DNA from 2 places in the Cetobacterium somerae genome. Region 2 is predicted to be linked to the other one. Evidence: riboswitches for the same ligand, from Rfam matches in the RefSeq annotation. Region 2 holds a riboswitch; the other holds the start of a gene.
The links. A riboswitch is a leader RNA that binds a small molecule or an ion and turns the genes downstream of it on or off. The one in region 2 is predicted to bind cobalamin.

Region 1 (8,545 bases), 510 kb from region 2:
CCGCGAAAATCTTAACATTCTATAATATAAAGTATATCATATTTTTTATCTTTTAAGAATTTATTTTATATAATTTAATTGTTCTCTAACGACCTCTTCTAAATAATCTAAGGACTGAAAATTTAACTCTAAATTTATATATTTTAAATTGGGTAATTCATTTAATAGTGATTTTAAATTCCCTCTATAAATCTTATGTGGATCAAGATTTTTCATGTGTTCCCACTCAATTTTAAATTTTCCATTTCTATCTTCACTTGACCATTCTTTTATTTCGTTAGAAAAATCTCTTTCAAAATAATTTTTAAATTCTATTCCATTTATATGAACACCATATATAAATTTATTTAGTTCTTTTAATTCTTTTATTTTATTCAAAATATATCGATCTGCTTCTTTAAAACTCTTTATATTTTTTTCTGTGCATATTATATGAGAGAAATCTAATAAAAACCCTTTTTTTTCATACTTTACTCTTTCAAAAAAATATTTTGTTAATTCGTAGTCTTTTAAAGTTAATCCTGGCCATGGTAAATTTTCAAAAAGTAGTAAAGGTCCATCTCCTTTAAAAACTTCATTCACAATTTTCAAAGTTTCATCTAATACCTCTATAGATGTATAATCAAAGTTACATGTAAATATATCTTTAGGTCTTACGTGTGAAACATGAAAAACTAAATACTTTGCTTTAATTTTTTTAGCATCTTCAAATTGTTTTTTAAAAGTTTCTAACAAAATCTCTTTATTAAAAGAACGATAATAATTTAATATCCCTTCATCATCATAAAAATCTTCTTTTACCTTTTCCATATCCTCTCTCCAAAATTCTAACCAAGTAGGATAATATAATAGATGTACTCCTTTTACAGGATACTTTCCATAACTTTCCAAAGGTAAATGATCCCCGATTATTGTTTCTATACCTGTTATACCTTCGTTTTTTAATTTTTTATATACTTTTAAAAATTTTTCTTCCTCTCCATTTTTAGGAATAAAACTAAAACTTATCATTTGAAAGCACTTCCTTCATCTGTTTTAAAGATTTTAAAACTCTTGTTGATGGTCTATTAATCCCTTCGTCTATAAAATATACTTTTCCAGTTTTTACAGCATCAATCTCTTGCCATTCTGGTCTAGTCTTTATGTCCTCTACAACCTCTTTTCTATCCTCACCTACAAATATAAATTCAGGATTTTCTTCAATAATAGATTCTAAAGTTGGTGAAATCCATCCCTCTTGATTTTCAAATATATTTTTTCCACCGGCATTTTTTATAACATCATTCAAAAATGTTTTTCCTCCTGTTGTATATATAGGATTATTTAAAATTTCAAAATATACTCGCTTTTGCTTTTTATTTTGTAATCTTAATTTTTCTAACTCTTGAACATAACTATCTTTTAAATTATCACTCTTTTTTTTCTCATTTAAAAGATTTCCAATTTCATCTATAGAATTTTTAACTTCTTCTAATGAATTTGGGGTTTTCATTACATAAACTGGAATTCCAACCTCATCAAAAATATTTAAACTCTCTTTTCCTTTAGAGAGATTATGTTGGGATGTTATAACTAAATCCGGCATCAATTCCATTATTTTTTCTTCATTTAATCTATCTGTATTTAAAATTCCTTTGCCTTCTAATTCTTTAGATATTTTTTCAGAATATATATCTACTCCAGCTAAAATATTAACTAATCCCATATCTACTATTATCTCTGTATTTGATGGAACTGTTGAAATTATTCTTTCTACTTTTTCAGGAATTTCAACTTTACGACCAATTCCATCTACTAATATTCTTGAATATCCTATTGAAAATACAACTATATTTAACATAAATATCTTTTTTAACACTCGCCCACCTCTTCTATAAAAATATATTTCAATTATAACACATATGTAAAAAATGCTCTTCTCATATCTTGAAAAGAGCATTTTTTATTAAAAACTATATTTAAATCCAATATAATAATTTCTTTCTGGTGCAGGGTAATATGTCTTTCCAAATGTAGGGTCTTGCTCACTTGGTTTTTTATATCCTACATAATCATAATATTTTTCATTAAATAGATTATTAATTCCTGCATTTATAACTAATCCATCTTTGAAATCATATATAAAAGTTAATCCACTCAATATATAACTATCTGTTTTTTCTCTTTCATTAGCTTCATCATCGTTATCATAAGCTTTTCCATAATACTCCCAAGAATTATTGAAGCTTAGTTTTTCATTAAATTTATAATTAAAATTTAGAACTCCCTTTATATTTGGAACACCTGGAATATCTTTTCTCTCTTTAAACTCTGTTTTCATATAAGTTATTGATTCTGATATTGTCAATTTATCAAAATAATGCTCCATAGAAAACTCTATACCTTTTCTCTTACTTGTTCCATCTAAATTTCTATTTTTATTAACCTCATCGTTTTTATTTACTCCATAGAAAATTTCATTTTCTGTTTCTATATAAAATACTGATGTTGAAATATACGTGTTACCTACAAAATCCTTTGCTCCAATTTCATAAGTTTCTGTTTTTTGAGTATTAAACTCTCCATCCCAAACATTTATTTCATCTGTATTAGGTGCTCTAAATCCTTTTGTATAACTTATATACGTAGACCCTGAATCTGAATATAAATAACTTCCTGTTAATTCTATAGCGTCCTCTTTAAACTTTTTCTCTGAAAAATTTTTATTTTTTCCTTTATATTCAATATTTTGTCTTCTATATCCTTGAGTAAATCTAAAATTGTCAATTGTATAACTATTTACTATAAATCCACCTAAAGAATTTTTTTCTGCTTTAGAATCTCCATACGAAGAGTAACTCTTTGTTTCACCAGCATAAACATCTCCACCAAATACAATATAATTCTCATTTAAATATGAGTATCTTAATTGGGGTTTTAAATATTTTATCTCTGTTTTATAATTACTTCCGTTTGAAGAGTAATTCTCATGAGCATATCTTCCTAACAATTTAAATTCTAAATCGGAGTTTATATTATACAAATAGTCTCCCATAAAATTATTCTTCTCGGTTTTCCCATCAACCCTCCATCTTTTTGAATTCGACTGCGTTCTATCATCACTAACTTCACTTCCAAATAACCATCCAGGAGCTTTAAATTCATTTTTAGAATAATTATATTTAAATTTTAACTCTCCATCATTAAGTTTATATCTACTTCTAAATCCAAAACTTTCTAAATTATCTTTAGAATAATCTCTATAACCATCTTTTTCTCTTTTTAAATAATCTACTTCAACTAAAAGCTTTTCTCCTATTTTAGTTCCATATGTAATTTGTTGTTTTTTTAATCCATAAGATCCTATCTCACTATTTAAACTTCCATAATTTTTTTTATTTTCAGGTGCTTTTGTTACTATATTTATTGTCCCTCCAACTGCTCCATCTCCGTATAAAACTGAGCCTCCAGAAGGTATTACTTCAATTCTTTCAATATTATCTACTGGAATGTTACTTGTCTGATACCCTGATAAATCAATTGAGTTAATTGGTGCTCCATCAACTAATACTATAACATTTGATTTTGCTGTAGGCCCTTGACCTCTTATATCAAAAGCTGCATCAGCTCCACCCATCTCTTTTACAATAACACTTGATACTAATTTTAAAGCTTCTGCTACTGTTTTTGCTCCCCTTTGTGTTATCTCTTCTCCTGTCAATACAGTTATATTTTTTGGTATATCTGCTATTGTTGTCTCTGTATTTTCACTTGTTATAACACTTTCTTCTAACTTCACAACTTTGTCTTGTCCCGTTGCTAAACTAGATACAAGAATTAATCCTGCAATATAAAATCTTTTTTTCATTTAATTTAATCCTCCCATTCTGTCACTCGCAGTTTATTTTTATGGCAGGTATCCTGACTCAACTTCCTCCTCCAATAGTCCTTCCCAGTTTCCCAGTGGCTTATCTATTTTTGTCCATTTTACAGTGGCGTGACCGTTTAAGCTTTTCACTTAATTCCCTTTTAATTTATAAAAACCATAACATCTTATTATACTATAATCACTTCATTTTTAAAAGTTTTAAACAATAAGCGAACAAAATATATTTTAAATTAACCTTGATTTATTTATATTTTTTAAGTACAATTTAGATAAAATTTTTTAAGGAGAGTTTATGAAAAATATTATCCCAGGTTATTTTTATATTTTTGACACTCCATTTGGCTTACTTAAAATTGAAGAATTAAATAATGAAATTGTTAAAATTGACCTTAACAAACCTACTTCAAACAGAACTTTTAAACTTACAAAACTTTTAGAAGAGTCCTTTAAAGAGATTGATGAATTTCTAAAAGGCAAGAGAAAAAAATTTACATTTAAAATAAATCCTATTGGAACAGAGTTTCAAAAATCTGTTTGGAAAGCATTACTTAATATTCCTTATGGAGAAGTTAAAACTTATAAGGATATTGCAATTGCTATTGGCAATCCCAAGGCATGTAGAGCTGTTGGATTAGCAAACAATAAAAATCCCATTCCTATAGTTATTCCTTGCCATAGAGTAATTGGTTCTAATGGTAAACTTACTGGATATGCCTATGGATTATCTATAAAATCCCATTTACTTAATTTAGAAAAAGGTGCAAAATAACTTTGCACCTTTTTTTAAGCTTCAACTACATTTTTAAAAACTACTTTCTCCACTATGTAAACTGTTATTAAATTACTGAAAAATCCTGGTAATAACTCATACATATAACTATCTAATCCTAAAACTTTCCACATTAAAAATACAAACATTCCAACTAAAATTCCTGATAAAACACTTTTACTATTTACATTTTTAAAATAAAGTACTGATATTATTGCTGGTCCAAATATTGTCCCAAAACCTCCCCAGGCATAAGCTACCAATGATAGTACTTTAGCATTTTGATTTAATGCAAATACTAAGGCTAGTAAAGCTATTACAACAACACACAATCTTCCAACCCACATAATCTCTTTATCAGAAACATCTTTTTTCATATATTTATAAAAATCTTCTGTTAAAGTAGTTGATGAAACTAATAATTGCGAATCTATCGTTGACATTATTGCTGATAATATTGCAGCTAATAAAATTCCTGCTACCCAAGGATTAAACAACTCTTTTATCATATAGATAAATATTTTTTCTGCATCTCCTCCTAACTCTGCAACATTTTTAAAAAGTGGTATTCCTAAAAGTCCAATTGCTATTGCTCCAATTAAAGAGATAATTACCCATATCATAGCTATTCTTCTAGATTTTTTTAATTCTTTTACATCACTTATACTCATAAATCTAACTAAAATATGAGGTTGTCCAAAATATCCTAGACCCCAAGCTAAAGAAGATAATATTCCTAATATTCCTATACTTTCTCCATTTTGTTTAAATATATCTAATGAAATACCTTTTAATTCAATTCCTTGTCTAACTGTCTCAATATCTCCAATTTTATAATATGCTGCTAATGGAACAGCTATTATAGCTAAAAACATCAACCCACCTTGAAAAAAATCTGTCCAACAAGAAGCTAAATACCCTCCCATAAACGTATACACAACTATTGTTACTGCACCTATTACTACGGCAACTTTATAATCTATTCCAAGTATTGATTCAAATAATTTTCCTGCTGCAACCAAACCAGATGATGAATAAATTGTAAAGAAAAATAGTGTTCCTAAAGCTAGAACCTTTCTTATTGTTCCTTTATCATCTTTTAATTTCTTTTCTAAAAATGTTGGTAAAGTTAAGGTGTCTTCTATTTCAGTTTCAACTCTAAGTTTTGGTGCTATAAATTTCCAATTTAAATATGTTCCCGCTGTTAAACCTATTACAACCCAAATTTGTCCAAATCCTGAAAGATATACTGCTCCTGGTAATCCCATTAATAACCATCCACTCATATCACTAGCTTGTGCTGATAGCGCAGTTACCCAACTCCCTACTCCTCTTCCACCTATTAAATAGTCCTCAGAACTGGAGGTTTTTCCATAAAAATAAACTCCTACTCCTATTAAAAATAATAAATATGCTCCAAATGTAATAAACGTTTCTACTCCTATCATTTTATACTCCTCCCAAATTTTTAATAAAAATAAAAGAGGGTCACTCAAGTACAGTTTTGTACCTAAGTGACCCTCAACAAAAGAATCCTATTAAAAAATAATCTTTTATTAAAAGTTATTTCCCCTTAGATACAGATCCAAAATCGTAACACAAAATGGATCTGTATCTAAACATAAACTAATGCTTAAAACACAAATCCCTATCTAGGGGGGATGGGTTGTCTATTTACATTATTTGAAATAACTTGATCTTTTCTCATTAGAACTCTCCTTTAATTTTTTATTTTCATTATAGTAACATATGAAAATAATTTTGTCAAATTTTATTTCCAAGTTAATATTCCCTCTTGAGAATTAAAAACTTTTGTGAATCCCTCTTCTAATAAAATTAAAGCTGCTGTTTTAGAACGAACTCCACTTCTACAAAAAGTTATATATGTCTTATTCTTATCCAGTTCAACAACTCTTTCTTCTAATTCATGAAGTGGAATATTTAAACTATCTTTTACCGATACTTCCCAGTATTCATCTTCTGTTCGTACATCTAAAAGTACCGTATTCTTCTGTACTAGTAATTCTTTTACTTCAATTTGATTTAATGTTTGATATTTCTTCATAACTTTTCCTTAATTAAATAGAGGTTTAATCTCTTCTATCCAAGCTTTAATTCTATCCGGTGTTTCATTATCTTGATTACTTTCATCTAAAGCAAGACCAATAAATTTATCGTCTACAACTGATTCAGTTTCTTCATAGCTATATCCTTCTGTTGAAGTAAATCCTATTACCTTAGCACCTTTAGCTATAACTGCATCATATAATTTTCTCATTGCTCCAACGTACGACTCACCAAATGCAAATTGATTTCCTACACCTACTATTCCTACTACTTTATTAGTAAAATCTAAATCCTTTAATTTGTCATATACATTTTCCCAATCTTTTTGTAACTCTCCAACTCCATACGTTGGTGAAACTAAAATTAGATTTTCAATATTCTCCATCTCATTAATTCCATTTGCTACATCAAAAACTTCGTATTCCTCTCCTCTTAAGTAAAACTCTATTTCATCAACTATTCCAGCTGTTATTCCTGATGTTGTTCCATAAAAAATCCCTATTTTTTTCATAATTAATTTCCTCCTAAATTTTTCAGACCAGTTATATCTTTTATAACCTCACTTGCAATTATAAGACCTGCTACAGATGGTACAAAAGATATACTTCCTACGTTATTTTGCTTCTCTCTATTATTCTCTAGATTCTTCGGTTTCATTGGTAGTTCTTTTGAAAATAATACCTTTACCTTTTGAATTCTTCTCTTTTTTAACTCTACTCTCATAACTTTTGCTAATGGGCAAACAGATGTTTTTGATATATCTGCAACCTCTAGCATTGTTGGATTTATTTTATTTCCTGTTCCCATTGAGGATATAATTGGAATTTTTAATTCCTTTGCTATAGTTATTAAATCTAATTTTGCTGTAACTATATCTATCGCATCAACAATATAAGTATATTTTTTATTTTCTGAAAAGAATATTTCTCTTTTATCTTTAAAAAATTTTTCTTTATAGGCATTTATCTTTATATTTGGATTTATTGATAAAGCTCTTTCTTTTATAATCTCAACCTTATCTCTACCAACAGTATCTTGAGTAGCAATTATTTGTCTATTAAGATTTGTTATATCAACTGTGTCAAAATCAACAACTGTTAACTCACCAACACCAGCTCTAACTAAAGCTTCTACTACAAATCCACCTACTCCTCCCACTCCAAATACAAGTACATGGGAACTGTTTAGCTTATCTAAGTTTTCTGTACCTATCAACAACTCTGTTCTTTGAAAAATCATTCATTTACCAACCTTTTTATATTCTTTACTAATTACATAAAGATTATATACTAAACAACTATAAAATACAAGTTTTTCTTTATAAACTCTTGACATTTTTTCTAAATTTATGATATATATTTTATTAGCCACTTTATATGTGGAGTGCTATTTTTAAGGAGGATACAATGAAAAAAGAAACAAAAGTATTTCAAGCTGAAACTAAAGAACTTTTAAACCTTATGGTACACTCTATTTACACTCATAAGGAAATTTTTTTAAGGGAACTTATCTCAAATGCTAGTGATGCCACTGATAAATTAAAATTCAAGGCTCTTACAGATACTCATATCTTAGATTCTTCTGAAGAACTTTGTATAACTATTACTCCTAACGAAGAATTAAGAACTCTAACTATTACTGATCATGGAATAGGTATGACTTTTGAAGAAGTTGTAGAAAATATCGGTACTATTGCTAAATCTGGATCAAAAGCATTTTTATCTTCACTAGAAGAAGCTAAGAAAAATAATGATTTAAATATAATCGGGCAATTTGGAGTTGGTTTTTACTCTGCATTTATGGTTGCTGATAAGATCATTTTAGAAACTAAATCACCATAT
Region 2 (8,545 bases):
GCAACAACTGCTAATAAAATTGGTAGAATAGTTGGAGAAAATTTAGCTGGAGTAGAAACTGAGTTTCAAGGAACTTTAGGATCGGCAGCAGTAAAAGTTATGGATGTAGAGGCTGGAAGAACTGGAATAACAGAAGCTGAAGCAATAAAAATGGGAATAAACTATAAAACTGTATTTATAAAAGATAAAAATCAAACAAATTATTATCCAGGTAGAGAGGATATATTTGTAAAACTAATTTATGATGCAGATACAAGAGTTCTTTTAGGAGGACAAATAGCAGGTAAAAAAGGTGCAGTTTTAAGAGTAGACTCTTTAGCAACAGCTATTTATGCTAAGTTAACAGTAGATGAGATTGGAATGATGGACTTCTGTTATGCTCCACCATTTGCTAGAACTTGGGATGTAATGAATGTAGCTGGTAATGTAGCAAAATAAAATAGGCTTCAATAAAAATTAAAATATAGAAACGGGAGAAAAACAAACAATGAACAATGTATTTTTTGAACAATTTTTAATGATTAGTGATTTGAAAACTGTTGGTTTCTTAGTAGCATTATTAGTAATTTTATTTCTAATAAATATGTTACCGAAGAAAAAATTTAACTTTTCAGCAAAAGTTATGGTTGCAACAGTTGTTGGTTTAATTTTAGGATTAGCAATTCAATTTGTAGCTGGATTCCCAGAGAATCCAATGGAATTAACATTTGTAAAAGAGACAACATTATGGTATAGCTTACTTGGTGGAGGATTTATCTCTTTAATTAGAATGTTAGTTATTCCACTAGTTATGGTATCTATCATTCATGTTATTATTAATATGAAAGAGGATGCTAATTTAGGAGACTTAGTAAAGAAAAGTTTAATTATTACTTTAGTAATGGTTGCAATTTCTGTAGGTGTAGGATTACTTTTAGGAAATCTATTTGAAGTTGGAAAAGTTTCGACTGATGCAGTACAAGCTGTAGCAGCAGAGGGTGGAAGAAAAATTAGAGAGGTTAGCAATATTGTTGATACATTAAAAGCTCTTATTCCTTCAAACCCAGTTGAAGCGATGGTTAAGTTAAACATCGTTGGTTTAGTTATATTCTCAGCAGTTGTTGGAGTAGCGGCAAAGAGAATGTCAAAGAAATATATGGATACTGTAAAGCCATTCTTTGATTTAATAAATGCTTCTCAAAAAATTATAGTATCAATGGCAATGAGTATTATTAGATGGATGCCTTTAGCAGTAGTACCATTATTAGCAAACACAATTGCACAAAAAGGTATTGGAGCAATAGCAGAAGTAGGAAAATTCATAGCAGTTTTATACTTAGCAACAGCAGTTATGTTTGTAATACAGATGATAGCAGTATCATTCTTTGGATTAAATCCATTTACATATGTAAAGAAAAGTATCTCTTTAATGATTTTAGCATTTACATCTAGATCAAGTGTTGGATGTTTACCAGTAACAATTTCAACATTAACTAATAAACTAGGTGTTAGCGAATCAACAGCAAGTTTTGTTGCAAGTTTTGGTACAACAGCAGGAATGCAAGGTTGTGCAGGAATATTCCCAGCATTAACAATTGTATTTGTTACAAATATGAGTGGACATCCAATTGATGCAACATTAATAGTAATGTCTATAATTGTTGTGGCAATTAGTTCATTAGGAATTGCAGGAATTCCAGGAACAGCAACAATGGCAGCTTCAGTTGCTTTATCAGGAACTGGATTAGCAGCTATGTTCCCTCTAATTAACCCAATCTTAGCAATCGATCCTATTATCGATATGCCAAGAACAATGTTAAACGTAATTGGATCAGTTACAAATGCATTAATGGTTGATAAGAGTTTAGGAAACTTAAATCATGAAGTTTATCAAAATCCAGAAGCAGGAAATGAAGCAAACTCTTCTGAAATTGAGTAATAATAAAAAAAGCCACCTTGAAGGTGGCTTTTACTTTATCTAATTCCATGATATAACCTATAGAATTTACCTTCTAATTTTAAAAGTTCTTTAAATGAACCAGATTCAACAATATTATCATCTCCTAAGACATAGATTTTATCAAAATCTTCAAGGATACTAAGTCTATGAGTTATTGCAATAACAATTCTATCACTATACTCCTCTTTTATATTTTTTAAAATAGATTTTTCATTGATAATATCTAAGGCATTAGTTGCTTCATCTAAAAGAATCAAATCAGGGTTTTTTAAGAATAATCTAGCCATAGCAATTTTTTGTCTTTGCCCAGAGCTTACATGTACTCCACCTTCACCAATTATAGTATTTTCCTCCTGAGGAAATTTGTCAAAAATTTCATAAACATATGATTTTTCAATTGCAAAGTTTAATTCCTCTTCAGTACAATTTTCTTTTACAAGAGTAATATTATCAATTAAACTTCCATTTATAATATAATCACTTTGGTCTACGATTCCAAGTCGTTCTAAATATGTTTTAAAAGTTATTTTATTTAATGGAATATTATTAATTAAAATCTCTCCATTTGTAGGAAGTAAAGCTCTTTTTAAAAGAGAAGCAGTAGTACTTTTACCAATTCCACTTTCTCCAACTAGAGCTATTTTTTCTCCTTTTTCTATTTTTAAATTAAAATTTTGTAAAATAGATTTCTCATCATAAGAAAAGCCTATATTTTTAAATTCAATTGAAGTGATAGGTTCTGTTAGTGGTATATCTCCATCCATTCTACTGTCAAGATTTATAATTTCAGTAAATCTATTAACTCCGGAGATTCCTTTTTGATAGATATCAACAAGTCCAACCATTCTCATAATTCTAAGTCTAAAACGATCAACTAGAAGTAAAAAAGATAAGATAATTCCCATTGTAACACCATCTTTTATATATAAATAACCTCCAGCAAGAATAATTATAAGTTGAGTTATATTGGAGTAAAAAGTTACTCCTGAAACAATTAAACTTGATGGAATCATATTCTTCTTTTCACTTTCTAAAAGAGTATCATTTTTTTCAAGAAATCTTTTTTGAGCATAATCTTCTAAATAGTTATCTTTTAAAAAAGAGATAGTTCTCAAAATATCATGAAGATTAGCAGATAATAAACCTGAATTTTTTCGAACACTTCTATGACCAGCTTTCATTTTTTTATTTTCCTTATAAACAAATATCAATGTTAGTGGTAAAGGAAATAAAGTAATTAGTGAAAGTTTTAAATCAAAATCTATCATTATAAAGATAGAAGCAATAATAGTTATAACTGAAAATATAAAATCTTCTAATCCTCTATGACAAAGAGTAGAAACACTATCTAAATCATTAATAACTCTAGAAATTAAATCACCACTTTGATTTTTTTTAAAAAACTCACTAGGTTGGTTTAAAAGTTTTTTTAATAGGTCATTTCTCATACTTTGTTTTATTTTACTTCCCATTAATTTTCCATTTGCTTGAGAATTAACAGCAAAAAATAGACGTAAAATATAAAGAATAATTAATACAATTGAAAATTTTAGTAGTAAATCAATATTTTTAGAAGGAAGAGCATCATCTATTAAATTTTTAATTAAAAGTGGTGAGTAAACATCAATAGCAGTCATAGCTAATCTCACACCTAAAAATAGAAGAAGGAGTTTATTTTCCTTTTTTAAATAGTAAATAAGAGTTCCAAAAGATGTTTTTTTCATAAAAATTTCTCCTTAATATACATTTATTTCTAAATTAATAGTAACTTTTTTTATGACTAAAAGTCAATAGTTCTAGATATAAATAATATAAATAATAGATGATAATGTTATAAATTTTAGATAATTTGATTGAAATTTGTACTATAAAGTGTTAATATTAGTTAGATAAAAAATGTAATGGTTCAATTTGATTAAAAGGGAATTGGGTGAAAATCTCAAACGGTCCCGCCACTGTATAGAGGATGAAAACAGTAATACCACTGAGGATATAAACCTTGGGAAGGGCTGTGAGTAGGATGAATCTAAGTCAGGAGACCTGCCATTATTTAGAATTCTGCGAGGACAGAGAAGGTAAAGATTTTTACACTTCTCTTTTAGTATTTTCAAAAGGGAGGTTTTTTTTATTGGTGAGAAATTTTAATTTAAAATAAAAATAAAGAAAAATAATACAGGGAGATTAATGATGAACTTTTACAAAACTATGGAAAAGGGCGCGATTGTAGCAGCACATTTTGGAACGACACATGAAGACACGAGAGAAAAAACAATAGATATAATAAATAAAAAATTAAAAAATGAGTTTGATAAATTAGATTTTTTTCAGGTTTATACATCAAGAATTATAAATAGAATACTTTCAAAAAGAGGTATTGAAAATTTAAATACCACTCAAATTTTAGAAAAACTAGTAGAGCAAGGATATCAACATGTAATTATTCAACCAACATATATAATAAATGGAACTGAAATGGAAGCTTTAAAAAGAGAAGTGGATATGTTTTCTGATAAATTTGAAGATATAAGAGTTGGAACTCCATTATTAACAGAAGTAGATGATTATTTTAAGTTAATTGAAGTAATAGAAAAAGAAGTTGGAGTTTTAAAAGAGGATGAAGGAGTTGTGATGATAGGGCATGGTACAGAGCATCCTGCATTGTCAGCTTATCCAATGTTAGCTTATGTTACAAAAGACTTAGAAAAACCTATATACATTGGAACAGTAGAAGGATATCCAGGGCTAGATAATGTAGTAAGAGAGTTAAAAAGAGATAATAAAAGAAAAGTAACTCTAATGCCACTTATGTTTGTAGCTGGAGACCATGCTAAAAATGATATAGCTGAAGATTGGAAAGAAGCATTAGAAGAGAATGGTTTTGAAGTAGAGGTAAATTTAAAAGGATTAGGTGAAATTGAATCTATTCAGAATATTTTTATAGAAAGAGCTAAAAAACTAGAAAATTCTCAACCAGAGGATATATTAGTGAAAAAAGCTGAGTATGCTAAAGGAAGAAAAGCTTCTCATTAATTGGAAGAGTTTAACTCTTCCGCTTTTTATTAAAAGGAGAAATTATGAAAAAAATATTGTTACTATTTTTACTGATAACTACTTTAAATTTTTCTAAAGAGAATGTAAGAGCAGTTTCAACATCACAGTTTACAACAGAAATGTTATTAGCTATAGGTGCAGAAAATCAAATTTTAGGAACAGCTTATTTAGATGATGAAATACTACCTGAATTGAGAGAAAAGTATAATAAAATACCAGTTTTATCAAAGGGAGCTCCAACTAAAGAGCAATTTTATTCTTTAAATCCTAATTTTCTAACAGGATGGAAATCAATAGCAACACCTAAAAACTTAGGTACAGTAGAAGAACTAAAAGAAAATGGAATAGAAGTAGTTTTTACAAAATCTCAAGATAGCTCTAAAATTGAAGATATATATAGTGATATATTAATGTTTGGAGATATTTTTAATCTAAAAGATAATGCTAAAAATGTTGTAAAAAATATGAAAGAGGATATTAATAAAGTTAAAGAGAAAAATAAAAATAAAAATAATATAAAAGTTTTTGCATATGATAGTCAAGAATCAGCTCCCTTTGTAGTTGGAGGTAATGGAATTGGAAATACTATGATTGAAATAGCAGGTGGAGAAAATATTTTTAAAGATACAAATTTCTCTTTTGGTATTGGAACATGGGAAAAAGTATTAGATGAAAATCCAGAAGCTATTATAGTTATAGACTATGGAAGCGTAAGTTATGAAAATAAAATAAAGTATTTAAAAAACAATTCTCCAATATCTCAGTTAGAGGCTGTAAAAAAAAATAAATTTATAAGAATTCCATTGAGTTATATATCTCCGGGAATAAAGGTAAGTAAAGGTATTGAAATAATTTCAAATGGATTAAGAGAGGAAAAAAAGTGAAAGTAAAAGATAGAAATATAATTATAATATCTCTTATTTTAATTATAGTTTTAGGAACGATAGCAGTTACAATAGGTAGTGTTTCTTTATCGTCAATCCATGTTTGGAAAATATTGGTAAATAAACTATCTAATAAAGATATTTTTTCTATTGAATGGAAGAAATCAACAGAAATGATTGTTTGGAATTTAAGGGTTCCTAGAGTTATTTTGGCTTTATTAGGAGGAGCAGGTCTATCTTTAGTTGGAATTTTAATGCAGGCATTAACTAAAAACTCGTTAGCTAGTCCATATATTTTAGGTATATCTTCAGGGGCTAGTACAGGTGCAGTTATCTCAATAGTATTAGGAAGTCTTTTAGGAATTTCATTTTCTCCAGGTGTTGGTGCTTTTGTTTTTGGAACTTTTACAGCTTTTCTAGTTTTTTACTTAGCTGGGAATGGAGGGTATTCAAGTACAAAACTTGTTTTAATTGGTGTAGCGGTATCCTCTTTATTTTCAGGAGTTACAACATTTTTAGTAACAACTGCTAAAAATGAATCTCAATTAAGAGGAGCTATGTTTTGGATTTCTGGTAGTTTAGCTGGAGCTAGATGGGAAGGATTAATGACATTATTTTTAGTTTTACTAATATCAATAATCCTAGTTATATTTAAATATAGAGAGTTAAATATTTTAATTGCAGGAGATGAGTTAGCTGAAACTTTAGGTGTAGATATAAAAAAATTAAGATTTTTTATCGTGATTATATCTACTTTTTTAACTGGATTTATAGTTTCTGCAACAGGAGTAATTGGTTTTGTAGGATTAGTAATTCCTCATATATGCAGAGGATTAGTTGGAAGCAATCATAAAAGATTGATTCCTTGCGCAATACTTTTAGGTGCTTTATTTTTATTAGGAACAGATACTTTAACAAGGATGATATTTAAAACGCAAGAGATTCCAATAGGAGTTGTAACATCTATGTTAGGTGCTCCATTTTTTATGAGTATGTTAAGAAAAAATAGTTATAATTTTGGAGGATAATTGTGATAAAAATAGATGATTTAGATTTTAAAATAGAAACAAGAGATATTTTAAAAAATATAAAATTGAATATAGAAGAAAAGAAATTCATTGGAATAATTGGTGAAAATGGTTGTGGTAAGAGTACACTTTTAAAAAATATTTATAGAAACTATACTCCTAAAAAGAATAGTATTTATATAGATGGAATAGAATTAAATGATTATTCTGTAAAAGAGTTATCTAAAAAAATCTCTGTTCTAAGTCAAAATCAAAAAATTATTTTTGATTTTACAGTTAAAGAAATAGTTGAAATGGGAAAGTACAATAAAAGCTCTTTATTTTCAAAAAAAAATTACGAACAAGATATTGATGAAGCTTTAGAAAAAGTTGGAATGAAACATTTAAAAGATTCTAGTTTCTTAACACTTTCTGGAGGGGAGATGCAGAGAGTTTTAATAGCTAGATCTATAGCACAAGAGAGTCAAGTGCTATTATTAGATGAACCAACAAATCACTTAGATGTAAGATATCAATACCAGATTATGGATTTAGTAAAAAGTCTTGATAAAACTGTAGTTGCAGTAATTCACGATATAAATATAGCAAGTCGTTATTGTGATTATATTTTTGCCATAAAAAATGGTGAAATAAAATACGAAGGGACACCAGAAGAGGTAATTGTATCAGAAAAAATAAAGGAGATATTCCAAATAGAGGTAGAAGTGATAAAACATCCTTTAAATAACAAACCAATAGTCATTTTTTTATAGATTTTTTATGAAAAAAACTAGTTATATTCAGAAAAAATACAAAAAAAATAAAAGCTAGACTAAAAAGATAAAAATATGGTAAAATTTATAAAAATTTATAAAAATACTAAAAATAAAGAAAAGAATGGTGGGTTATGAAAAAAGGGAAAAAATTGGTCATAGGTATTTTAGTCTTTTTAGTAACATCAATTTTTTATAGAGAGTTTACATTAAAAAATAACGAGGCTAAAAATAAAGAAATAACTGAAAATAAAGAGTTAGTAAAAAATGAGCAAATTATTAAAACAGAAACAGTAGCGATAGAAAAAACTGAGATTGTTGAGAATAGTATAGAGAAAGAAATCACTTTTAATAAAGAAGATTCAACTGAAGTTGTAGATGAAAAGTTAGCACAAACTACAATAGAAGAATCCACATTAGAAGATTTAGAATTAGAAAACAAAATTGCTAAAGAATGGGATGATCAAGAGGGACAAGAGTTAGCAGATCTTGATAGCACAATTGACTTAGAAGAAAAAATTGTATTAGAAAATATGGAATATGTAATTAAAAAAGGAGATACTATTTCAGATTTATCTAAAGAATATAAAATAAAAACTGATTATATCTATGCAAATAATATTGATAAAAACTTAAGAGTTCTTCAAATAGGGAAGAAAATAAATATTCCAACAGAGCCTGGAATATTCTACTCAATCAAAAAGGGAGATACTTTTGAAGGGTTGTCAAAGAGATTTGAAGTGGATGTTAAAACAATAAAAGAAGATAATGAAATTGATAGACTTTTAGTTGGAGCCAAAATCTTTTTAAGAGAACCTAAAGTTTCAAGATATTTAAGTAGTTTTAAACAAGAATATGTTAAGAAAACAAATTTAGGTACTTTTTCAAATC

Region 1: linked by a shared signal. The riboswitch ahead of MKD34_RS02330 (TonB-dependent receptor) and the one ahead of MKD34_RS00075 (sirohydrochlorin cobaltochelatase) in region 2 are both predicted to bind cobalamin.

The regions. Positions count from the first base shown of each region.
Region 1 covers NZ_CP092519.1:518,650-527,194, reverse strand. Annotated here, with positions in the region: gene MKD34_RS02340 (apurinic/apyrimidinic endonuclease family protein) at 61-1,011, opposite strand; gene MKD34_RS02335 (ABC transporter substrate-binding protein) at 998-1,858, opposite strand; gene MKD34_RS02330 (TonB-dependent receptor) at 1,946-3,847, opposite strand; cobalamin riboswitch at 3,874-4,042, opposite strand; gene MKD34_RS02325 (methylated-DNA--[protein]-cysteine S-methyltransferase) at 4,161-4,637, shown strand; gene putP (sodium/proline symporter PutP) at 4,652-6,085, opposite strand; gene MKD34_RS02315 (rhodanese-like domain-containing protein) at 6,409-6,702, opposite strand; gene MKD34_RS02310 (flavodoxin) at 6,712-7,215, opposite strand; gene MKD34_RS02305 (tRNA threonylcarbamoyladenosine dehydratase) at 7,218-7,943, opposite strand; gene htpG (molecular chaperone HtpG) at 8,111-8,545, shown strand, end outside.
Region 2 covers NZ_CP092519.1:13,173-21,717, forward strand. Annotated here, with positions in the region: gene MKD34_RS00060 (CoA-disulfide reductase) at 1-438, shown strand, start outside; gene MKD34_RS00065 (cation:dicarboxylate symporter family transporter) at 488-1,918, shown strand; gene MKD34_RS00070 (ABC transporter ATP-binding protein) at 1,954-3,663, opposite strand; cobalamin riboswitch at 3,825-4,001, shown strand; gene MKD34_RS00075 (sirohydrochlorin cobaltochelatase) at 4,127-4,969, shown strand; gene MKD34_RS00080 (ABC transporter substrate-binding protein) at 5,014-5,874, shown strand; gene MKD34_RS00085 (FecCD family ABC transporter permease) at 5,871-6,902, shown strand; gene MKD34_RS00090 (ABC transporter ATP-binding protein) at 6,905-7,654, shown strand; gene MKD34_RS00095 (M23 family metallopeptidase) at 7,789-8,545, shown strand, end outside.